DNA from 3 places in the Enterobacter sp. WI-ESBL-E8 genome. Region 2 is predicted to be linked to each of the others. Evidence: predicted binding sites of a transcription regulator. Region 2 holds the regulator's gene; each other region holds the start of a gene.
What was found. Region 2 encodes Fur, which represses iron uptake genes when iron is present. Its sites were predicted from a motif close to ATAATAATGAGAACNACTATCAA; they were not measured.
Positions count from the first base shown of each region.

Region 1: sufA (Fe-S cluster assembly scaffold SufA) is a predicted target of Fur. The motif match lies at 4,235-4,257, and genes of this name have one in related genera.
Region 3: bfd (bacterioferritin-associated ferredoxin) is a predicted target of Fur. The motif match lies at 4,747-4,769, and genes of this name have one in related genera.

Region 1 covers NZ_JBRWXJ010000001.1:2,002,247-2,010,371, reverse strand. Annotated here, with positions in the region: gene sufS (cysteine desulfurase SufS) at 1-329, opposite strand, end outside; gene sufD (Fe-S cluster assembly protein SufD) at 326-1,597, opposite strand; gene sufC (Fe-S cluster assembly ATPase SufC) at 1,572-2,318, opposite strand; gene sufB (Fe-S cluster assembly protein SufB) at 2,328-3,818, opposite strand; gene sufA (Fe-S cluster assembly scaffold SufA) at 3,827-4,195, opposite strand; gene ACWHWP_RS09555 (MerR family transcriptional regulator) at 4,509-5,237, opposite strand; gene ACWHWP_RS09550 (diguanylate phosphodiesterase) at 5,426-6,646, opposite strand; gene ycgZ (regulatory protein YcgZ) at 6,985-7,224, shown strand; gene ACWHWP_RS09540 (hypothetical protein) at 7,229-7,549, shown strand; gene ACWHWP_RS09535 (biofilm/acid-resistance regulator YmgB/AriR) at 7,579-7,857, shown strand; gene fdhF (formate dehydrogenase subunit alpha) at 8,049-8,125, shown strand, end outside.
Region 2 covers NZ_JBRWXJ010000001.1:1,372,586-1,380,710, forward strand. Annotated here, with positions in the region: gene glnS (glutamine--tRNA ligase) at 1-674, shown strand, start outside; gene chiP (chitoporin ChiP) at 1,121-2,536, shown strand; gene chiQ (ChiQ/YbfN family lipoprotein) at 2,584-2,913, shown strand; gene fur (ferric iron uptake transcriptional regulator) at 3,021-3,467, opposite strand; gene fldA (flavodoxin FldA) at 3,758-4,288, opposite strand; gene ybfE (LexA regulated protein) at 4,444-4,731, opposite strand; gene ybfF (esterase) at 4,860-5,633, opposite strand; gene seqA (replication initiation negative regulator SeqA) at 5,817-6,365, shown strand; gene pgm (phosphoglucomutase (alpha-D-glucose-1,6-bisphosphate-dependent)) at 6,390-8,030, shown strand; gene potE (putrescine-ornithine antiporter) at 8,120-8,125, opposite strand, start outside.
Region 3 covers NZ_JBRWXJ010000001.1:4,571,069-4,579,193, reverse strand. Annotated here, with positions in the region: gene tusB (sulfurtransferase complex subunit TusB) at 1-93, shown strand, start outside; gene rpsL (30S ribosomal protein S12) at 218-592, shown strand; gene rpsG (30S ribosomal protein S7) at 689-1,159, shown strand; gene fusA (elongation factor G) at 1,256-3,370, shown strand; gene tuf (elongation factor Tu) at 3,440-4,624, shown strand; gene bfd (bacterioferritin-associated ferredoxin) at 4,804-4,998, shown strand; gene bfr (bacterioferritin) at 5,071-5,547, shown strand; gene ACWHWP_RS21850 (prepilin peptidase) at 5,531-6,004, opposite strand; gene rpsJ (30S ribosomal protein S10) at 6,385-6,696, shown strand; gene rplC (50S ribosomal protein L3) at 6,729-7,358, shown strand; gene rplD (50S ribosomal protein L4) at 7,369-7,974, shown strand; gene rplW (50S ribosomal protein L23) at 7,971-8,125, shown strand, end outside.

The sequences.
Region 1 (8,125 bases), 630 kb from region 2:
ACCTGCGCGTTGCCCCAGCTGTTGGCGACAAGGTTGATCCCTTCGGTGGTTCCGCGCACGAAGACCAGCTCTTCAGGCGAACGTGCATTGAGGAAGGCGGCCAGTTGCGTACGCACGTTTTCCATACGCTGGGTCGCCTCGGCGCTCAGGGTATGGATACCGCGATGTACGGCGGCATAGCCGTGGCGATAGAACTCAGCTTCCGCATCCACCACCTGATTCGGCTTCTGCGCGCTGGCCGCGCTGTCCAGATAGGCCAGAGGAAGACCGTTTACTTCACGGGTCAGAACCGGGAAATCTGCCCGTACTTTCTCGACGGGAAAACTCATGCTGCGCCTCCAGGCAGACGCTGGCCAATACGCTCCAGCACCTGCTGTTTTAACTGACCATCCAGCAGCGCTTCCGTCAGTTCAGCGGCAAACGCATAGATAATCATTTTCTGCGCCGCCTGCTGGTCAATACCGCGGGAACGCAGGTAAAACATCTGCTCGTCATCGATTCGTCCGACCGTCGCGCCGTGGCTGCATTTCACGTCGTCGGCGTAGATCTCCAGCTGCGGCTTGGTGTCTACCTCCGCCAGGCGGCCTAACAGCAGATTATTGTTGGTCATCTGCCCGTCGGTTTTGATGGCGTGCTTCGCCACGTTAATCAGGCCGTTAAACACCGCGCGCCCTTTATCACTCACGATGGTTTTGTGCAGCTGGCGGCTGTTGCAGTAGCCTTTGTTGTGCTCCAGCCAGGTGCGCGTATCGCATACCTCTGATTTAACCGGCATCGCCAGGCTGTTGATGCGCAGCGTGGTGTTTTCACCGTTGAGCTGCGTGCTGGTGTTGTGGCGCAGCACCGCCCCGCCGAGCAGGAAGCTGTGGCTGTATGCCGCCGCATCCTGGCCCAGCACGATATCGTTATGGGCAAAGTGATGGCTCTGCGCATTCTCAAACGCCAGCTTGACGTGGTGAAGCTGCGCGTTAGCGGCGACGTTCATCGTCAGGCGCGACCCGGTAAAGTGGCGGGCGTCGCTGAGGCTGACGTAATGCTCGATTACCGTGGCCTCTGCCCCCTCCGCCAGCTCAAGATGGTGGCGATAGTGCGCGGTGTTGATTTCGTCGCCGTCCAGACCCTGAGTGATGTGCATCAGCAGCAGCGGTTTTGCCGGGCGCTGGTTACGCTTCACGCGGATATGCGTCACGCCGCGGGCCAGGCTCTCGGTCAGGTGCAGGAAGACTTCAGGCTGAACCGGAGCGCTCAGGCGCTGGCGATCGTCGTTAATCTCAACCTCAAATCCGCTCTCCTGGAGGGCGTCGCTCAGCTCGGGGCGGAACTGACCGTCGACGAACACCAGGCGCTGGGCATCGACATTCAGCGCCAGCGCGTCGCGCTGCGCCGGGGCGATTTCCGCCAGACGGGTCACAAACTCGGCGTTCAGCAGGCCATCAAGCGGGGTGTATTTCCAGTTCTCATGCTTGCGCGTCGGCAACCCGAGCCGCAGCATCTGCTGCAGATGCTGCTGCGCCTGCTCGGAGCGCGTGCCCCCCTGGGCTTCAAACAGCCGGTGCCACTGCTGGAGCGCATTACTGCTGTTCGGTAAGCCAGCCATAACCCTGCTCCTCCAGTTGTTTAACCAGCGTAAAATCACCGGATTTCACAATACGCCCCTGGTAAAGCACGTGAACGTAATCCGGCTGGATGTAGTCCAGAATGCGCTGGTAGTGGGTGACGATAATAAACGAGCGCTTGCCGTCGCGCAGGGAGTTCACCCCGTCAGCAACGATCTTCAGGGCGTCGATATCCAGACCAGAGTCGGTCTCATCCAGTATGCACAGCTCGGGCTCCAGAACCGCCATCTGCAGGATGTCGTTACGCTTTTTCTCGCCGCCGGAAAAGCCGACGTTGACCGAGCGGGTCAGCAGATCTTCCGGCATTTTCAGCAGCTTGATTTTCTCTTCCATCAGGTCCTGGAAGTCGAAGCGGTCCAGCGCCTCCAGGCCGCGATACTTGCGTACCGCATTCAGCGCCGTCTGGAGGAAGAACTGGTTGCTGACGCCCGGAATTTCTACCGGATACTGGAAGGCCATAAAGATGCCCTCTCCCGCGCGATCTTCCGGCGACATCTCCAGCAGGTTTTTCCCATGAAACTCGACCGAGCCGTTGGTCACCTCGTAATCTTCGCGGCCCGCCAGCGTCGCAGAAAGCGTACTTTTCCCGGAACCGTTCGGCCCCATGATGGCGTGAACTTCACCCGGCTTAACGTCAAAATTGAGGCCACGCAGGATCGCTTTGTCTTCTACGCTAACCTGTAAATCTTTAATGCTTAACATGTGCTTTCCTTAACCGACGCTGTGTTCAAGACTAATGGCGAGGAGTTTTTGGGCTTCAACGGCAAATTCCAGCGGCAGTTCAGAGAACACGTCCTTACAGAAGCCGTTAACGATCATTGAGATGGCATCTTCTTCGCTGATCCCGCGCTGCAGGCAGTAGAAGAGCTGATCTTCCCCAATCCGCGACGTCGTCGCCTCATGTTCAAGCTGGGCGGTGTTGTTTCGACACTCAACGTACGGGAAGGTGTGCGCGCCGCAGTCTGCGCCAATCAGCATTGAGTCACACTGGGTAAAGTTTCGCGCGTTGGTGGCCGTCGGCATGATTTTCACCAGCCCGCGATAGCTGTTCTGGCTGTGCCCGGCAGAGATGCCTTTCGAGATGATGGTCGATTTGGTGTTTTTACCAATGTGGATCATCTTGGTGCCGGTATCCGCCTGCTGATGGCCGCTGGTGAGCGCCACCGAGTAGAACTCACCGATGGAGTTATCCCCACGCAGAATGCAGCTTGGGTATTTCCAGGTGATGGCAGAGCCGGTTTCTGACTGGGTCCACGACATCTTGCTGTTTTCACCTTCGCACAGCGCGCGCTTGGTGACGAAGTTCAGGATGCCGCCGGTATTGCCGTCGCCGGGGAACCAGTTTTGCACCGTCGAGTACTTCACCTCGGCATCTTTATGGATGATGACCTCCACCACCGCCGCGTGCAGCTGATAGCTGTCGCGCACCGGGGCGGAACACCCTTCGATGTAGCTGACGTAGCTGCCTTCGTCAGCCACCAGAATCGTGCGCTCGAACTGACCGGTTTTTTCCGCATTGATGCGGAAATAGGTCGAGAGCTCCATCGGGCAACGTACCCCTTTCGGCACGTAGATAAAGGTGCCGTCTGAGGCCACCGCCGCGTTGAGCGCCGCAAAGAAGTTGTCGTTAGAGGGCACCACGGTCCCGATGTACTTTTTCACCAGTTCCGGATGATCGTGAATGGCTTCGCCGAAGGAGCAGAAAATGATCCCCTGCTCGGCCAGCTTTTCGCGGTAGGTGGTCGCCACCGAGACGGAGTCAAAAATGGCGTCCACCGCCACCTCTTTCCCCTCACGCACCGGCACGCCCAGTTGGTTAAAGGCCTCTTCTACCTCTTTGCTGAGGAAGCTGTTTTCCGCGCCGGTTTGCTGCACCGCGCCGGGCTGCGAGGCGCAGGTGTCATCACAGCTGCCGCAGGAAGGCGCGGAGTAGTAGCTGTAGTCCTGATAGTTCAGCTTGTCATAATGCGCTTTCAGCCAGTGTGGCTCTTCCATCTCCAGCCAGGCGCGGAAGGCGCTCAGGCGAAATTCCAGCATCCACTCGGGTTCATTACGTTTCGCCGAGATCGCCCGAACGACATCTTCGTTGATGCCTTTCGCCAGCTCGTCCGTCTGCAGCTGGGTGAAGAACCCCTCTTTATAGTTGAGGTGCCCACCGCTCCAGGTATTTACTTCACTCGTTGCTTCAGTATTACGAGACATAGTACCGCCTATACCCCAAAGCTTTCGCCGCAGCCGCATTCGTTCTGGGCTTTCGGGTTATGAAATTTGAATAACTGGTTTAAGCCTTCGCGGACGTAGTCCACTTCGGTGCCGTCGATAAACGGCATGGCCTGCAGCGCGACGTACAACTTTGCGCCGTCCGTTTCGAATACCAGGTCATCCTTCTCGGGTTCGGTGACGGTGTCGAGCACGTAACCGAACCCTGCGCAACCGGTCTGTTTGACACCTAAACGCACGCCGAGGATCTCGGGCTTTTTCGCCACCAGCTCGTGAATATGCGCCGCCGCCGCCGGCGTGAGCGTTAAGCCGCGCCAGGCAAAATCGGCAGGATTAAAGGTTTCTGAATGCAGTTCCATAGGTCCACCTCATCTGATAAGCCATCAGGGCATAACACCATGTTAGTGATAACGATTATCACTTCAACCCTCTGTCAGCAGGGGCATTCGGCTAAACCGCCCTTTTTGGCTACTTTTATTAAGCATAGACCCTGTAGGAAGATGCAGGCAGGATGGATTTATTTGTTCAATGCATTGATTAATAATGCATTTCGTCACGGCATTTATGACGGAGAGGAGAAAAATAAAATATGCATCGGAAATGCCTATTTTTGAGATAGCTTTAGTGAGGAACGGGACAAAAACAAAAAAAGGCCCTCAAGGCCTCTCACGATCAGTGATGAAATGAGACAGCAAAGCCCTGCTCACGCCAGTGGTCTAGCTGTTCCTGCTGGCGAGGCGTTGGCGATTTTCCCGTCCAGACGAAGATTTTTTGCCCGGGGAAAAGCTCGGGACGCGGTGAGTCAATCGGTTCAGCCAGCACGTCAATGTGCCAGCCCTTTTGCGATAAGCGCGCGGCTTCGAGCCACAGATGGGTTCGATCATCACATTCCCAGCCAATAAGGAGAGCGTCCTGACCGGCTTTCTTGCGGGACTCCGCCAGACTCGCAATCGCGAATTCGATCAGCACGCCGTCAAACAGGCTCGCCATGTGACGCACGGTGTTTTGATCCTGATTCATTCGCTGACGGACGGGAGAGAGAATATTGTCAATCAGCGGATCCATCGCGTGATCGCGGCGGAACTCGCCTATTTTGGCGCGCAGCTTTGCCGGGCTGGCGTAGCGCAGAACGGTCATCATCTCTTCCTGGAACGAGACCCAGTTGCCCTGCGTCAACACTTCCTTGTTTTCCAGCAAGGCTTTCACTTTTCCGACCGAAACGCCGCTTTTCATCAGGCGTTTGATCTCTTCAATGCGCAGAATATCTTCATCGTCGAACTGACGATGACCCCCTTCGCTGCGCTGCGGCTTCAACAATCCATAACGGCGCTGCCAGGCACGCAGCGTAACGGGGTTGATACCGCATCGTTCGGCCACTTCGCCGATACTGTAATAGGCCATTAACTCCCTCACGCTCAGAACTTCCATACCTAACTGCACCAACCTTATCAGATTGTACACACCATTTGTATAACTAAGACCGCATTTTGCTCAGGTGAATGGGCTGCTTCTCCCCCTCACCTGTTAATACATTGTTGTATAAAATTTGCAGTTCGTACAGTTAACTCTGCCCGATGTGTACAGCTTTATCAGAAATCGAATTTCTTCTCTGGCCACGCAATAGCCGGAATACCGCCGTGCCGGGGGCTGGCAAAAAGATGTCCCTGGAACTGGGAAATTCCCGCGGACTCCAGCCACATCCACTCTTCCGCCTTCTCCACGCCCACCGCGCAGAACTGGATCTCGAGCGAGGAACAGCATTTGATAATCGCCTGAATGATGGCCTGTCGGGGGCCGCTTTTGTGCACGTTAGCGACCAGATCGCGATTAATCTTAATTCTGTCCGGCTGGAACTGAGCCAGCAGCTGTAGCCCCGCAAAACCGGCGCCAAAGTGATCGATCGCCACGCTGAGGCCCGCACTTTTGAGCTGCCTGACCGAATCGGTGAATTCATCAAAACGGGAAATAGCTTCGCTTTCGGTAAACTCCACCACAATTTGCTCGGGCACAAACCCGTTTGCTTCAATCGCGGTGAGCAGGAAATCCACGGCATTGGGAATGTTAACCAGCGTCATGGGCAGCAGGTTAAGGGATAACGTCTGGTCCTGTAACCCCAGCGCGCTGGCCATGGAAAGCGCTACCTGCTTGCTCTGCAAATCAGATGCATAAACCTCGTCACGCGGGCGGTTAGCGAAATAGACGCCGGGCGAGCCGCCGTCAGGGGTGCGGATAAGCGCCTCCCAGGAGACGACCTGCTGCATAAACGGATCGACAATCGGCTGGAACGCAAAGCTGCAGTCCGCCCCTTTCGCCACCACCTCAGGCTGTGTGGACAAGCGCGTTTCTTCGGGAACGAAATCCCATGAATCCGCCGGAGGCAGTTCAAAATAGTTCGCTTTTTCAGTGGCTTCGACAAAGGTACGGAAAAACTGCAGCGGGCGGTCGTTATACGTCAGCTGGTAACGCGTCGTTCCTTTGTTGAGCACCTGCTGCAGCACCTCATCCCTGTCGAAGTGGCGCAAATCAAAAAGCTCCATCCCCACCTTGCCAAAGCGCCGGACAGGCCCGTGGTCGCGCATCAGCTCCACCACGTTATGGTGGCGCGGGTCATTACAGATCTGCTCATAGATTGCCGTTACGTGCTCCACTGGCCCTTCAAGCAGCTGGAAAAAATGCGTGCCGTTAAACAGCAGGATCCCCGTCACATTGGATTGCCGGTTTTTACTATTGGCAGCAGCGACCATTGCTTCCAGCGCTTTCACTGGAACGTCCTCGCAGATATGACTGCGGTAAATGATGGTTGTGAGCATGCTATTCCTGGGGGTTAGGGTTTTGGCCACGAAAACGGTGGATAAGGATCATTTATAGCACATTAATTGCCTGACAAATAATTTACATCTCAATCATTTACGGCAGTTATAGAAACATTTTTCTGTGCTGTACAACTTACCAGTGCCGGCTCATTTTGTACAATATATCCTGTAACGTTACCGGTTCGTGACAAGATTATAACTCACTGAAAACAAACTAATTTATAAAATATATCATAAAAATATTAAAAATCTGTACATTTTAAGTGTACAGATTTAGAAATTGTGTATACCTTAATTGTAACGTTAGTGATTACAAAATTTTACAGGAGCGAAACATGCAGCAGAAAGGTTACGCCACAGATTCCGCAGCAGCGATCGCACAGTACTTCGAAAAGGCCGCGCTTCCTACTCAACAGGAGACGCTGGGTCAGGTGGTTGTCGAAATCCTCAGCGACGGGCGAAACCTTAATCGCAAATCGCTCTGTACCAAACTGCTCAGCCGCCTCGAAAAGGCCGAGGGGCCGGAAGAGGAAGAGCATTACCACATGCTGCTTGGTCTGCTCTTCGAACGGTAAGGTTATGAATAGCAGTAACGCAGACCGACTGATCGACCAGCTTATCGGTGAAGCCGTTCTCTCTCTTCTTAGGGAGCGGGGGCCAGTGACAACCGAAGGATTGCTGCAGCGTCTGCGGAGCATGAAAGAACATGAAAAGGATCCCCGGCGGCGGGAGACACTTGCGGTGGTGATTGCCGAAATCGGCTCAAACAGCATCGCCTTTACACGTCGCAGAACCGCGCAAGGACGAACGAAAAGAGAGGGACCTCTCAACGATAACAGAGACAATGTTGTGCCGTTATTTGGAAGTGGAAAACCGTCCGATCCCAAAAAAATACATTGACTGCAATTTAACAGCTACGGTGAGAACAAATGAGACAAAATATTCAGCTTCAACCCGAATACCATTCTGCTTTTTTAGACAGTGCGCTGTCGGAATACTTCCGTCACGCAGGCGATCGTTTTGCTGAAGAGTCCGCTGTTTTTTCTACTGCAGTACGCTGTGTTCTGGCCTCCGAGGGGCATCTGTCTAATAAGGCAATCATCCTCTGGCTCATTCAGACGCTGGAAGCCACCCACGACGTGGTTCAGGCGGATGTGATTCGTAAGACCCTCGAAATCGTGGTGGGTTACACGATGGACGATCTTTAAGTTCCTGCGCTCAACGCCCCCTAACGTGTCATCGTCAAAACTGACGAACAGCCTGACGATGACACGCGCCCTCCTCGCTTAACACCCTGTAAAACCAGCAAAGTCGATCTGGCACGGATCCTGCTTACCTCCGTTTACGGGACTGGGTTTTCCAGTCAACTTTGCTTCATTTCTTAACAGGTCTGTTATTGATGAAAAAGATCGCCAGCGTCTGCCCGTACTGCGGTGCAGGCTGTAAACTAAACCTTGTCGTTGAAAATAACCGTAT
Region 2 (8,125 bases):
TTCGCGAAGACCTCAACGAAAACGCACCGCGTGCGATGGCGGTCATCGACCCGGTGAAGCTGGTTATCGAGAACTATCCGCAGGGTGAAAGCGAGCTGGTCTCCATGCCTAACCATCCGAATAAACCGGAAATGGGCAGCCGCGACGTGCCGTTCAGCGGTGAAATCTGGATCGACCGTGCTGACTTCCGCGAAGAAGCCAACAAGCAGTACAAGCGTCTGGTGTTGGGTAAAGAGGTGCGTCTGCGTAATGCCTACGTCATCAAGGCAGAGCGCGTAGAGAAAGACGCGGAAGGTAACATCACCACCATCTTCTGTTCATATGACGCTGAAACGCTGAGTAAAGATCCGGCGGACGGCCGCAAGGTGAAAGGCGTTATTCACTGGGTGAGCGCATCCCACGCGCTGCCGGTGGAAATTCGTCTGTACGATCGTCTGTTCAGCGTGCCTAACCCGGGTGCTGCTGAAGACTTCCTGGCGACCATCAACCCGGAATCTCTGGTGATCAAGCAGGGTTATGCGGAGCCTTCCCTGAAAGCCGCTGAAGCGGGTAAAGCGTTCCAGTTCGAGCGTGAAGGTTACTTCTGCCTGGACAGCCGTTACAGCACGGCGGAAAAACCGGTATTTAACCGTACCGTGGGTCTGCGTGATACCTGGACCAAAATCGGCGAATAATAACGCTGCATTGGTCAATGAGAGACAAACGCCGCTTATTGCGGCGTTTTTTTATTTAACGATCATATCGTTAAAGCAGGGGGGTAATAATATCGTGGAAAATATCAGGTCAATGTGGTGCTACTTATTTTTCTGAAAAAAGTTTGTTTTTTATCATCAATACGCAATTTGTAAAAAGTAACAGCAATTAACGATCTTACCCTCTGAAATTTAATGGCTTGCCCCGCCAAATCTCGCCCTCCGGTAAATGTTACAAAGCACTACCAATTATGTGCACTTCGTCATAATCCTGACTTTTGTCCGCTGAAAAGCATTGATAATTCGCGTCGCGAAAAATAACCTAAAGACGGTAGTTAATTCGAGGGTATTTATAACTACCCCTGACCATTTGGTCTTTTTTATTTTCGCCGTTTCAGGCGTTTTAATTCGTCAAAGAGGAATAATCTATGCGTACGTTCAGTGGCAAACGTAGTGCGCTGGCGCTGGCTATTGCCGGTGTGACAGCAATGTCGGGCCTGGTCGTTACACCAGAGGCGAAAGCCGCGGGTTTCATCGAAGATTCTACCCTCACGGGCGGTATTTATTACTGGCAGCGTGAACGTGACCGTAAAGACGTCACTGAAGACAAATACAAAACTAACCTTTCTCACTCCACCTGGAACGCCAACCTGGACTTCCAGTCGGGTTATGCCGCGGATATGTTCGGTCTGGATATTGCTGCGTTCACGGCAATCGAAATGGCGGAAAACGGCGACAGCGGCCACCCGAACGAAATTGCCTTCTCCTCCAGCAACAAAGCCTATAAAGAAGACTGGTCCGGGGATAAGAGCGGAATCAGCCTTTATAAGGCCGCAGCGAAATTTAAATACGGCCCGGTGTGGGCGCGCGGTGGCTATATTCAGCCCACCGGCCAGACGCTGTTAGCGCCGCACTGGAGCTTTATGCCAGGCACCTATCAGGGTGCAGAAGCCGGGGCTAACTTTGACTACGGTGATGCGGGTGCGTTGAGCTTCTCTTATATGTGGACCAACGAGTATAAAGCACCGTGGCATATCGAAATGGACAAGTTCTACCAGGGCGATCGTAAAACGCGGGTAGATTATCTTCATTCTCTTGGTGCTAAGTACGATTTCAAAAATAATCTGGTGCTGGAAGCGGCATTTGGTCAGGCACAAGGATACATGGACCAGTATTTTGCCAAAGCATCTTATAAGTTCGATATCGCCGGAAGCCCACTTTCGACCAGCTATCAATTCTATGGTGCGCGAGATAAAGCAGACGCACAAAATAACCTGCGTACCAACGATGAAGTGGCACTTGCCAGGGACTTATATGACGGCACGGCCTGGCTGCAAGCTTTAACCTTTGGCTACAAGATTGGCCAGGTGGATCTACGTCTTGAAGGCACGTGGGTCAAAGCTGATGGTAATCAGGGCTTCTTCTTACAGCGCATGACACCAACCTATGCATCTTCTAACGGTCGCCTGGATATCTGGTGGGATAACCGTTCTGACTTTAACGCCAATGGTGAAAAAGCAGTCTTCTTCGGGGCGATGTACGATCTCAAAAACTGGAATCTTGCAGGTTGGTCAGTGGGGGCTTCCTATGCTTACGGTTGGGATGCTAAACCAAGTAGTGCCCCAATCTACGATCAGAGCCAGCGCCTGAAGGAATCCGCCTATAGTCTGGATGCTGCGTATGTACTGCAGGATGGAAGAGCCAAGGGCACAATGTTCAAACTGCACTTCACCCAGTATGACAACCATTCTGACCTGCCTAGCTACGGTGGCGGATATAACAACATCTTCCAGGATGAACGTGACGTGAAATTCATGGTTATCGCACCGTTCACCATCTTCTGATGAATCGTCCGGCGGGTTAGCGCCCGCCGGACCGGAGACTGCACATGATGAAAAAAATTGTAATTGTCGCGCTGCTGGCGTCGGGGCTGGTGGCGTGTTCTCAGAGCCAGGCGCCTAAAGAAGATTCCCGGCTGAAGGAAGCTTATAGCGCGTGCATCAATACCGCTGAAGGCTCGCCGGAGAAAATTCAGGCCTGCCAGAGCGTGTTGAATGTGCTGAAAAAAGAGAAGGCGCATGAGCAGTTCGCAACGCAGGAAAATGTTCGCGTGATGGATTACCAGGCCTGTATCCAGGCGCGTAAAACCGGTAACGATCAGGAAGTGGCGAAGCGTTGCGACCAGATCTGGAAAGAGATCCGCAGCAATAACAGTAACTAACCTGCTGTTACCATGCCCGGTGGCGCTATGCTTACCGGGCTTTTTTATACCTGAAAACAGGCGAAAAAAAAGCCAACCTTGCGGCTGGCTCAGAGTATGAAGACTGATTATTTTGCGTCGTGCGCGTGGTCATCTTCGCGGCAGTCGCCTTCAGCGCAGTGACCGTAAAGGTACAGGCTGTGGTTGGTCAGGCGGATGCCATGACGTGCGGCGATTTCACGCTGGCGTGATTCAATGGAATCATCGCTAAATTCAATGACCTTGCCGCAATCGAGGCAGATCAGGTGATCGTGGTGCTGCTGCTGGGTCAGTTCGAAAACAGATTTACCACCTTCGAAATTATGACGGGTAACAATGCCCGCGTCATCAAACTGGTTCAGCACGCGATAGACGGTAGCCAGCCCAATCTCTTCACCCATGTCGATAAGACGTTTATAGAGGTCTTCCGCACTGACATGGTGATTGTCTGGACCCTGAAGCACTTCGAGGATTTTTAACCGAGGAAGCGTAACTTTCAGGCCAGCCTTCTTTAATGCGGTATTGTTGTCAGTCATGCGGAATCTGTCCTGTTGCTAAACGATTCACTTCTGTAGGAAGTGACAGAAAATGCACCCGGGATAATGCGTCTCATTATAGAACTGCCATGGCTAAATGAAAACTGCAAGTCTCAGGCAAAATATGCTTATAAAAACGTGGTATCACCAACAAACTTGCTCAATGGAAAACCACGTTTATCAGGGAGACATTGTACAGGTCTGGGCGAAAAAGTTAAAAGATTGTAGCGATTAATTTAATCGGTTTGACCTAGAGCATGGGCGCAGCCGCCGCTGCGCCGCGATAAAAATCAGGCGTTAAGAATATCGTCCAGGTGCAGTTCCTCACGGATCTGCTTAACCCATTTCTCAACGCGCTCTGCCGTCAGCTCTGGCTGACGGTCTTCGTCAATGGCCAGACCCACGAAATGATCGTCATCGGCCAGGCCTTTAGACGCTTCGAAGTGGTAACCGGCAGTTGGCCAGTGGCCAACGATCACGGCGCCATTCGGCTCAATGATGTCGCGGATAGTCCCCAGCGCGTCACAGAAGTACTCGGCGTAGTCTTCCTGATCGCCGCAGCCAAACAGGGCGACCAGCTTACCGTTGAAGTCGACTTCTTCCAGCGTCGGGAAGAAATCATCCCAGTCGCACTGGGCTTCACCGTAGTACCACGTTGGAATACCCAGCAGAAGAATGTCATAGCCTTCGAGATCTTCTTTGCTGCTCTTGGCGATGTCATGCACATCAGCAACGTCTTTACCGAGCTGTTTTTGAATGTTTTTTGCGATATTTTCGGTATTGCCGGTATCACTGCCAAAGAAAATGCCGATGATTGCCATGAGTAAAATAACCTCTTGAAACTTAATAGTATGGTGGCGCAATTCGGCCACGGATAAGGGCAATAATAGCAGAACTGGCAACCCTGCGGAAACAGCTATCGCGCAGGACTGCACTCCGTGCTACATGAAAAGGGCGATAAAGGGGATTTTCAGACTTATGCCTGGCTGCGTAACGTCTCAAGCTGGGCGATCAACATCTCTTCAATGAGCTCGCTGCGGCTGATATTTCGCGCGTCAGCCAGCTCGTTAAGCGCATCGACGGCGTCGGCGTTAAGCTTCAGTTCGACACGCTTAAGCCCACGATTTTTATCGCGTTTAAGCTGGTTGCGTTTATTGATACGCAGCTGTTCATCGCGCGAAAGCGGATTCGTCTTGGGTCGTCCCGGTCGACGTTCATTCGCGAACAGATCTAGTGTCGTACGGTCCGTTTGTTCTTTGGCCATGATTCTGAGACTTCGGGGGAAACACGCCGCCCTGCTAATGCCCGGGCGATAAGCGCGCCATCATACATCACCAAAAACGGCACGCCAACGACTGGAAGCCCGCAGCCTTCCAGTCGCTCTCTTTTTAATCAATTCGCAGTATCAGCGAGATAGCGGCGAATGGCGCGCAGCACGGCGTCAGGTTTTTCTGCATGAACCCAGTGTCCGGCCCCGGCAATCACGTGGGCGCGCGCCTGCGGGAATTGTGCCAGCAAGGTGTCGCGGTACGCGTCGGTAACATAAGGAGAGTTACCGCCACGAATGAAGAGGGTAGGGTGTGGCCAGGCAGGTACCGTTTCCCAGCCAACGATATTGTTGTACTGCTCCCAGAGCACCGGCACGTTAAAACGCCATTTTCCGTCAACAAACGACTTCAGCAGGAATTGCACAACGCCTTCTTCATCAAGATGGTCACTCATGACCGCAGCCGCCTGCTGGCGGGTCGCGACACCCGCTTCAGTGACCGCATTGATGGCGGCAAAAATCTCGTCGTGTCGGCGGACGTCATAATCCACGGGCGCAACATCAATTACCACCAGGCCGTTAATACGCTCCGGCGCAAGCGCCGTCAGGGCCATCACCGCTTTGCCGCCCATTGAATGCCCGATGAGCGTCACCTTCTGCAGGCCGTTGGCGTCCAGCGTATCCAGCAGATCCTGTGCCATCGCGGCATAGGTCATCTCGTCTGAACGCCCGGAAAGACCGTGATTGCGCATATCGACCTGTAAAATATCGTGATCGGTAACCAGATCGCGCGCCAGCACGCCCAGGTTATCCAGGCTGCCAAAAAGCCCGTGAACCAGTACGATGGGAGAATTATTGTTCGGCGATTGTGCAGTTTGCGCTCGGGTATTCAATTTCATGGCAAAGTTCTTTTTTTACGTATGTCAGGTTAGGGTATCATGTTGACCATTCTGCCGCCCGGCTGCAAGGTTCCAGTTTAATCTGACTTTTGCTGCCAACCAGGTTTGACGCTATCCGCTGTTGGGATTTGACCCTATAATCCCAATGACTTGTATTCAGATAAGAAATCGCACTGGATTAAGATGAAAACAATCGAAGTTGATGACGAACTCTATCAGTATATTGCCAGCCAGACGCGGCATATCGGGGAGAGCGCGTCCGACATTTTACGGCGCATGCTTAAAATTTCCGCCGCTTCACAGCCTGCTACCCCAGTCACCAAAGATGTCGTGTCTCAGCCGAGCGTTGTTGCACAGGCTAAACCTGCCGTGACACCGGCAAAAGATAAAGTGCGCGCGATGCGCGAGCTGCTGCTGTCCGATGAATATGCGGAGCAGAAAAAGGCGGTTAACCGCTTTATGCTGGTGCTGTCTACACTTTATTCACTGGATAACAAGGCGTTTGCTGAAGCGACCGAGTCGCTGCACGGTCGTACTCGCGTCTATTTCGCGGGTGACGAGCAGACGCTGCTGCAAAATGGCAACCAAACCAAACCTAAACATGTCCCAGGCACCCCGTACTGGGTGATCACCAATACCAATACGGGCCGCAAGTGCAGCATGGTTGAACATATCATGCAGTCCATGCAGTTCCCGGCGGAATTGATTGAAAAGGTTTGCGGTACAATTTAACCCTTGCATCAGAAGGACCCGGTAATGGCAAATCACAGCCGTGCAGGCCAACCTGCACAACAAAGCGATTTGATTAACGTCGCTCAGCTGACCGCGCAGTATTACGTGCTGAAACCGGTCGTGGGCAACGCAGAACACGCAGTGAAGTTTGGTACATCTGGTCACCGCGGCAGCGCGGCGCGCCACAGCTTTAACGAACCGCACATTCTGGCCATTGCTCAGGCCATTGCGGAAGAGCGCGCTAAAAACGGCGTTACCGGTCCATGCTACGTGGGCAAAGACACCCATGCGCTGTCTGAACCGGCGTTCATCTCTGTTGTGGAAGTGCTGGCCGCAAACGGCGTTGATGTGATTGTTCAGGAGAACAACGGTTTCACCCCAACGCCTGCGGTGTCGAACGCTATCCTGGTGCACAACAAAAAAGGTGGCGCGCTGGCTGACGGGATCGTTATCACGCCATCCCATAACCCACCGGAAGACGGCGGCATCAAATACAACCCACCTAACGGTGGCCCGGCAGACACCAACGTCACCAAAGTGGTGGAAGACCGTGCAAATGCCCTGCTGGCTGACGATCTGAAAGGCGTGAAGCGCATCTCCCTGGATGCCGCCATGGCGTCCGGCCACGTGAAAGAGCAGGATCTGGTTCAGCCTTTCGTGGAAGGACTGGCGGATATCGTTGATATGGCGGCGATTCAGAAAGCCGGCCTGAAGCTGGGTGTGGATCCGCTGGGCGGCTCCGGTATTGAATACTGGAAACGTATCGCCGAGCATTACAAGCTGAATCTGACCATCGTGAACGATCACGTCGATCAGACCTTCCGCTTTATGCACCTCGATAAAGACGGCGCGATCCGTATGGACTGCTCCTCCGAGTGCGCCATGGCGGGCCTGCTGGCGCTGCGCGATAAATTCGACCTGGCGTTTGCTAACGACCCGGATTATGACCGTCACGGAATCGTCACCCCTGCCGGGCTGATGAACCCGAACCACTATCTGGCGGTCGCAATTAACTACCTCTTCCAGCACCGTCCGCAGTGGGGCAAAGAGGTTGCTGTCGGTAAGACGCTGGTCTCTTCAGCCATGATCGACCGCGTGGTCGACGCGCTGGGTCGCAAGCTGGTGGAAGTGCCGGTTGGCTTTAAATGGTTTGTTGACGGTCTGCACGACGGCAGCTTCGGCTTCGGTGGTGAAGAGAGCGCCGGTGCGTCATTCCTGCGCTTCGACGGCACGCCATGGTCAACCGATAAAGACGGCATCATCATGTGCCTGCTGGCGGCGGAGATCACCGCGGTCACCGGTAAGAACCCGCAGGAACATTACAATGAGCTGGCGGAGCGTTTTGGTGCGCCAAGCTATAACCGTATTCAGGCTAGCGCGACGTCAGCCCAGAAAGCGGCCCTGTCCAAACTCTCTCCGGAAATGGTCAGCGCAAGCACCCTGGCGGGTGACCCGATCACCGCGCGTCTGACGGCGGCACCGGGCAACGGCGCATCCATTGGCGGTCTGAAAGTGATGACCGATAACGGCTGGTTCGCTGCGCGTCCATCCGGTACGGAAGATGCGTATAAAATCTATTGCGAAAGCTTCCTCGGCGCTGAGCATCGCCAGCAGATTGAGAAAGAAGCGGTAGAGATTGTCAGCGAAGTGCTGAAAAACGCGTAAGTGCGGTTTGTGTGCCGGGCGGCACTGCGTTTGTCCGGCCTACAACAGCGATCGTAGGCCCGGTAAGCGCTAGCGCCACCGGGCTTTTTTTAACT
Region 3 (8,125 bases), 3.2 Mb from region 2:
CTATCTGGTCAAATTTCAGCCAAAGTTGACGTGGTTGGCTATACTGATTTCGTCAATCTTACTGTGATACACGCCAGTCAAATGAACTGGTGATTTGAGATCGCTGTATATTTCTTGACACCTTTTCGACGTAGCCCTAAAATTTCGCGTCCTCATATTGTATGAGGTCGTTTTATTACGTGTTTACGAAGCAAAAGCTAAAACCAGGAGCTATTTAATGGCAACAGTTAACCAGCTGGTACGCAAACCACGCGCACGCAAAGTTGCAAAGAGCAACGTGCCTGCGCTGGAAGCCTGCCCGCAGAAACGTGGTGTATGTACTCGTGTATATACCACCACTCCTAAAAAACCAAACTCCGCACTGCGTAAAGTATGCCGTGTGCGTTTGACTAACGGTTTCGAAGTGACTTCCTACATCGGTGGTGAAGGTCACAACCTGCAGGAACACTCCGTGATCCTGATCCGTGGCGGTCGTGTTAAAGACCTTCCGGGTGTTCGTTACCACACCGTTCGTGGTGCGCTCGACTGCTCAGGTGTTAAAGACCGTAAGCAGGCTCGCTCCAAGTACGGCGTGAAGCGTCCTAAGGCTTAATGGTTCTCCGTTAAGTAAGGCCAAACTGATTTATCTTAATGTCAAACTAAACTCTTTGAGTTTTGGACAATCCTGAATTAACAACGGAGTATTCCCATGCCACGTCGTCGCGTCATTGGTCAGCGTAAAATTCTTCCAGATCCGAAATTCGGATCAGAACTGCTGGCAAAATTTGTAAATATCCTGATGGTAGATGGTAAAAAATCTACTGCAGAAGCAATCGTATACAGCGCGCTTGAGACCCTGGCTCAGCGTTCTGGTAAAAATGAACTGGAAGCTTTCGAAGTCGCTCTCGACAACGTTCGCCCTACCGTAGAAGTTAAGTCCCGCCGCGTTGGTGGTTCTACTTATCAGGTTCCAGTTGAAGTTCGTCCGGTTCGTCGTAATGCTCTGGCAATGCGTTGGATCGTTGAAGCTGCTCGTAAACGCGGTGATAAATCCATGGCTCTGCGTCTGGCGAACGAACTTTCTGATGCTGCAGACAACAAAGGTACTGCAGTTAAGAAACGTGAAGACGTTCACCGTATGGCAGAAGCCAACAAGGCGTTCGCACACTACCGTTGGTAATCCCTTCGGAGTATTAGTCACCAGGCGGGCGCTTCAGAGAAGCCGCCCGCTCTGGGTAACTTAACTGAACGCCTAAAGATATAAACGAGGAATCAAATGGCTCGTACAACACCCATCGCACGCTACCGTAACATCGGTATCAGTGCGCACATCGACGCCGGTAAAACCACTACTACCGAACGTATTCTGTTCTACACCGGTGTAAACCACAAAATCGGTGAAGTTCATGACGGCGCAGCCACCATGGACTGGATGGAACAGGAGCAGGAGCGTGGTATTACTATCACCTCCGCAGCGACTACTGCATTCTGGTCAGGTATGGCTAAGCAGTACGAACCGCATCGCGTAAACATCATCGACACCCCGGGCCACGTTGACTTCACCATCGAAGTAGAACGTTCCATGCGTGTTCTTGACGGCGCGGTAATGGTTTATTGCGCAGTTGGTGGTGTTCAGCCACAGTCTGAGACCGTATGGCGTCAGGCGAACAAATATAAAGTTCCACGCATCGCGTTCGTTAACAAAATGGACCGTATGGGTGCTAACTTCCTGAAAGTTGTTGGTCAGATCAAAACCCGTCTGGGCGCGAACCCTGTTCCGCTGCAGCTGGCAATTGGTGCTGAAGAAGGCTTCACCGGCGTTATCGACCTGGTGAAAATGAAAGCCATCAACTGGAACGATGCAGACCAGGGCGTTACCTTCGAATACGAAGATATCCCGGCTGAAATGCAGGACCTGGCTGACGAATGGCACCAGAACCTGATCGAATCCGCTGCTGAAGCTTCTGAAGAGCTGATGGAGAAATACCTGGGTGGTGAAGAACTGACTGAAGAAGAGATCAAAAAAGCTCTGCGTCAGCGCGTTCTGAACAATGAAATCATCCTGGTAACCTGTGGTTCTGCGTTCAAGAACAAAGGTGTTCAGGCAATGCTGGATGCGGTAGTTGACTACCTGCCATCCCCGGTTGACGTTCCTGCGATCAACGGCATCCTGGACGACGGTAAAGATACTCCAGCAGAGCGTCACGCAAGCGACGAAGAGCCATTCTCTGCACTGGCGTTCAAAATCGCTACCGACCCATTCGTGGGTAACCTGACCTTCTTCCGCGTTTACTCTGGTGTGGTTAACTCCGGTGACACCATCCTGAACTCCGTGAAAGCGGCGCGTGAACGTTTTGGCCGTATCGTACAGATGCACGCTAACAAACGTGAAGAGATCAAAGAAGTTCGTGCGGGCGACATCGCTGCAGCTATCGGTCTGAAAGACGTGACCACTGGTGACACCCTGTGTGACCCGGATCACCCGATCATTCTGGAGCGTATGGAATTCCCTGAGCCGGTAATCTCCATCGCGGTTGAACCAAAAACCAAAGCTGACCAGGAAAAAATGGGTCTGGCTCTGGGCCGTCTGGCGAAAGAAGACCCATCATTCCGCGTATGGACTGATGAAGAATCTAACCAGACCATCATCGCTGGTATGGGTGAACTGCACCTGGACATCATCGTTGACCGTATGAAGCGTGAATTCAACGTTGAAGCGAACGTGGGTAAACCTCAGGTTGCTTACCGCGAAGCGATTCGTGCGAAAGTTACCGATGTTGAAGGTAAACACGCTAAGCAGTCTGGTGGTCGCGGTCAGTACGGTCACGTTGTGATCGACATGTACCCACTGGAGCCGGGCTCTAACCCTAAAGGTTACGAGTTCATCAACGACATCAAAGGTGGTGTAATTCCTGGCGAATACATCCCAGCCGTTGATAAAGGCATTCAGGAACAGCTGAAAGCGGGCCCTCTGGCTGGCTATCCGGTTGTTGACATGGGTGTTCGTCTGCACTTCGGTTCTTACCACGACGTTGACTCCTCTGAACTGGCGTTTAAACTGGCTGCGTCTATTGCCTTTAAAGAAGGCTTTAAGAAAGCAAAACCAGTTCTGCTTGAGCCAATCATGAAGGTTGAAGTAGAAACTCCTGAAGAGAACACCGGTGACGTTATCGGTGACTTGAGCCGTCGTCGCGGTATGCTGCGTGGTCAGGAATCCGAAGTAACTGGCGTTAAGATCCACGCTGAAGTTCCGCTGTCTGAAATGTTCGGATATGCAACTCAGCTGCGTTCTCTGACCAAAGGTCGTGCATCATACACCATGGAATTCCTGAAGTATGATGATGCGCCTAACAACGTTGCTCAGGCCGTTATTGAAGCCCGTGGTAAGTAATCCACAGGATTAAAACCTAAGTCCCGTGCTCTCTCCAGAGGGGAGAGCACTATAGTAAGGAATATAGCCGTGTCTAAAGAAAAATTTGAACGTACAAAACCGCACGTCAACGTTGGTACTATCGGCCACGTTGACCATGGTAAAACTACCCTGACTGCTGCAATCACTACCGTTCTGGCTAAAACCTACGGTGGTTCTGCTCGTGCATTCGACCAGATCGATAACGCACCAGAAGAAAAAGCTCGTGGTATCACCATCAACACTTCCCACGTTGAATATGACACCCCGACTCGCCACTACGCACACGTAGACTGCCCAGGCCACGCCGACTATGTTAAAAACATGATCACCGGTGCTGCGCAGATGGACGGCGCGATCCTGGTTGTTGCTGCGACTGACGGCCCAATGCCTCAGACTCGTGAGCACATCCTGCTGGGTCGTCAGGTAGGCGTTCCTTTCATCATCGTGTTCCTGAACAAATGCGACATGGTTGATGACGAAGAGCTGCTGGAACTGGTAGAGATGGAAGTTCGTGAACTGCTGTCTCAGTACGATTTCCCAGGCGACGATACCCCAATCGTTCGTGGTTCTGCTCTGAAAGCGCTGGAAGGCGAAGCTGAGTGGGAAGCGAAAATCATCGAACTGGCTGGCTTCCTGGATTCTTACATCCCAGAACCAGAGCGTGCGATTGATAAGCCATTCCTGCTGCCAATCGAAGACGTATTCTCCATCTCCGGTCGTGGTACCGTTGTTACCGGTCGTGTAGAGCGCGGTATCATCAAAGTTGGCGAAGAAGTTGAAATCGTTGGTATCAAAGAGACTGCGAAGTCTACCTGTACTGGCGTTGAAATGTTCCGCAAACTGCTGGACGAAGGCCGTGCTGGTGAGAACGTTGGTGTTCTGCTGCGTGGTATCAAACGTGAAGAAATCGAACGTGGTCAGGTACTGGCGAAGCCAGGCTCAATCAAGCCACACACCAAGTTCGAATCTGAAGTGTACATCCTGTCCAAAGACGAAGGCGGCCGTCATACTCCGTTCTTCAAAGGCTACCGTCCACAGTTCTACTTCCGTACAACTGACGTGACCGGTACCATCGAACTGCCAGAAGGCGTTGAGATGGTAATGCCAGGCGACAACATCAAGATGGTTGTGACTCTGATCCACCCAATCGCGATGGACGACGGTCTGCGTTTCGCAATCCGTGAAGGCGGCCGTACCGTTGGCGCGGGCGTTGTTGCTAAAGTTCTGGGCTAATTAATTATCCCCGAATAAAAAAAGGACGCTTCGGCGTCCTTTTTTGTTTTCTGCCGCTAAAAGTCTGTCACAAAATTTCGCATTTTTTGCCCGCTCCCGCCCCGTATTCCGGCGCTTGTGCTATTGTAATCATAACCATTCTCACTTACACTTTGCGCATATTTTGAACGGGAGTCTCTATGTACGTTTGTTTATGTAATGGTGTAAGCGACAAAAAAATACGTCAGGCCGTTCGCCAGTTTCAGCCTCAGTCATTTCAGCAGCTTCGCAAGTTTGTTCCGGTTGGAAATCAATGCGGTAAATGTGTACGTGCTGCGCGAGAGATTATGCAGGACGAATTGATGCAGATCCCGGAATACAAAGAGATCGCGTAAGCACCTATCTTTTTTTTGACATCCCTGTAGCCCGATCTACGCTTCAATGAGTGGAAGCGGAGGGACTATATAATGAAAGGTGATGTTAAAATCATAAGTTATCTCAATAAATTATTGGGAAATGAGCTTGTCGCAATCAACCAGTACTTTCTTCACGCAAGAATGTTCAAAAACTGGGGACTTAAGCGTTTAAACGACGTTGAGTACCATGAGTCGATTGATGAAATGAAACACGCTGATAAATATATCGAGCGTATTTTATTCCTTGAAGGCATTCCTAACCTGCAGGATCTCGGAAAGCTGGGCATTGGAGAAGATGTCGAAGAGATGCTTCGTTCCGACCTTAGGCTGGAGCTTGAAGGCGCCAAAGATCTGCGTGAAGCCATTGCCTATGCCGACAGCGTACATGACTACGTCAGCCGCGATATGATGATCCAGATCCTGGCCGATGAAGAAGGTCACATTGACTGGCTGGAAACGGAGCTGGATCTGATTGCTAAAATCGGCCTGCAGAACTACCTACAGTCGCAGATCAAAGTGGAAGAGTAACCACCGTCTTCCAGCCTACGCATAAACCCGCTGCCGCCAGAAATGGCCCAAAAGGCAGTGGGTTTTTTAATGCCCCTTTATCAGGGGTGAGAAACGAAAATACAAGAATGCTAAGTAGCGCCATAAGCGCAGCGAGTAACGCCAGCGAGGGCAGCATGCACCAGCCATGCCACGCACCAAGCGCCGCCAGGTATTTTACATCGCCATATCCCATCCCTTCACGCCGGCAGATAAACCGATACCCCCAGTAAATAACGGCAAAGCCGATATATCCAGCCATCGCACCCACCACCGCACTAGGCAAAAAATCAGGGTGGACACAGAGCTGAAAGAGCAGGCCCGTCCATAGCAGCGGGCAGAGAAATTTATCGGGAAGCAGTCCGTAGCGAATATCTGCACGGACAAGAAAGGCCGTCAGAGAAAAATAGACCAGCAAAAAGGGGAGGGTGGTTAACATGGAAAAGGCCTCAAAAGGGTTTGAGCGCATACTCGTTATAATCGGCCTGGCCGGCAATCTACAAAAACGACAATTGCGTAGGGGCTCCAGACAAAGCATTGAGAAGGGATACATTGCGTAAAAAGTTGCGCGCCCCTAAGCATACTGCGCCTCAGGCGCTTAATTTCTAAACGGCACTTGCGTCTTGCCCAGATTTACGTATAATGCGCGGGCTTGTCGTAATTGACGGCGGGTTCAATCAGAACCAGAGTAGCTCATTTTGTTACTCAACAATGCTCCCAATTGGGGAGCTACGTAAGAACGGTTACACTCTCCCATCAATCGTAATGGGTTTGAGGAGTAATCATTTTCGTTTATAAAATAATTGGAGCTCTGGTCTCATGCAGAACCAAAGAATCCGTATCCGCCTTAAAGCGTTTGATCATCGTCTGATCGATCAATCAACCGCGGAAATCGTCGAGACTGCTAAGCGCACTGGTGCGCAAGTCCGTGGTCCGATCCCGCTGCCGACCCGCAAAGAGCGCTTCACCGTTCTGATCTCCCCGCACGTCAACAAAGACGCGCGCGATCAGTACGAAATCCGCACTCACAAGCGTCTGGTTGACATCGTTGAGCCAACTGAGAAAACCGTTGATGCTCTGATGCGTCTGGATCTGGCTGCCGGTGTAGACGTGCAGATCAGCCTGGGTTAATCAGGTCATCGAGCGATTGAGAGGTTGATACAATGATTGGTTTAGTCGGTAAAAAAGTGGGCATGACCCGCATCTTCACTGAAGATGGCGTTTCAATCCCAGTAACCGTAATCGAAGTTGAAGCAAACCGCGTTACTCAGGTTAAAGATCTGGCTAACGATGGCTACCGCGCTGTTCAGGTGACCACTGGTGCTAAAAAAGCTAACCGTGTAACCAAACCAGAAGCGGGTCACTTCGCTAAAGCTGGCGTAGAAGCTGGCCGTGGTCTGTGGGAATTCCGTCTTGCTGAAGGCGAAGAGTTCACTGTAGGTCAGGACATTAGCGTTGAGCTGTTTGCTGACGTTAAAAAAGTTGACGTAACCGGTACCTCTAAAGGTAAAGGTTTTGCTGGTACCGTTAAGCGCTGGAACTTCCGTACCCAGGACGCTACTCACGGTAACTCCTTGTCTCACCGTGTTCCGGGTTCTATCGGTCAGAACCAGACTCCGGGCAAAGTGTTCAAAGGCAAGAAAATGGCAGGTCAGCTGGGTAACGAACGTGTGACCGTTCAGAGCCTGGACGTAGTACGTGTTGACGCTGAGCGCAACCTGCTGCTGGTTAAAGGTGCAGTTCCGGGTGCAACCGGTAGCGACCTGATCGTTAAACCAGCTGTGAAGGCGTAAGGGGATAGCAATGGAATTAGTATTGAAAGACGCGCAGAGCGCGCTGACTGTTTCCGAAACTACCTTCGGTCGTGATTTCAACGAAGCGCTGGTTCACCAGGTTGTTGTTGCTTATGCAGCTGGTGCTCGTCAGGGTACTCGTGCTCAGAAGACTCGTGCTGAAGTAACTGGTTCTGGCAAAAAGCCATGGCGCCAGAAAGGTACCGGCCGTGCGCGTTCAGGTTCTATCAAGAGCCCGATCTGGCGTTCAGGTGGCGTGACCTTCGCTGCGCGTCCACAGGACCACAGTCAAAAAGTTAACAAAAAGATGTACCGCGGCGCGCTGAAAAGCATTCTGTCCGAACTGGTACGTCAGGATCGTCTGATCGTTGTCGAATCATTCTCTGTAGAAGCGCCTAAAACTAAGCTGCTGGCACAGAAACTGAAAGACATGGCTCTGGAAGATGTGCTGATCATCACCGGTGAGCTGGACGAGAACCTGTTCCTGGCCGCACGTAACCTGCACAAGGTTGACGTACGCGACGCGACTGGTATCGACCCGGTTAGCCTGATCGCCTTCGACAAAGTCGTAATGACTGCTGATGCTGTTAAGCAAGTTGAGGAGATGCTGGCATGATTCGTGAAGAACGTCTGCTGAAGGTGCTTCGCGCACCGCACGTTTCTGAAAAAGCGTCTACTGCGATGGAAAAAACAAACACCATCGTTCTCAAAGTTGCTAAAGACGCGACCAAAGCAGAGATCAAAGCTGCTGTGCAGAAACTGTTTGA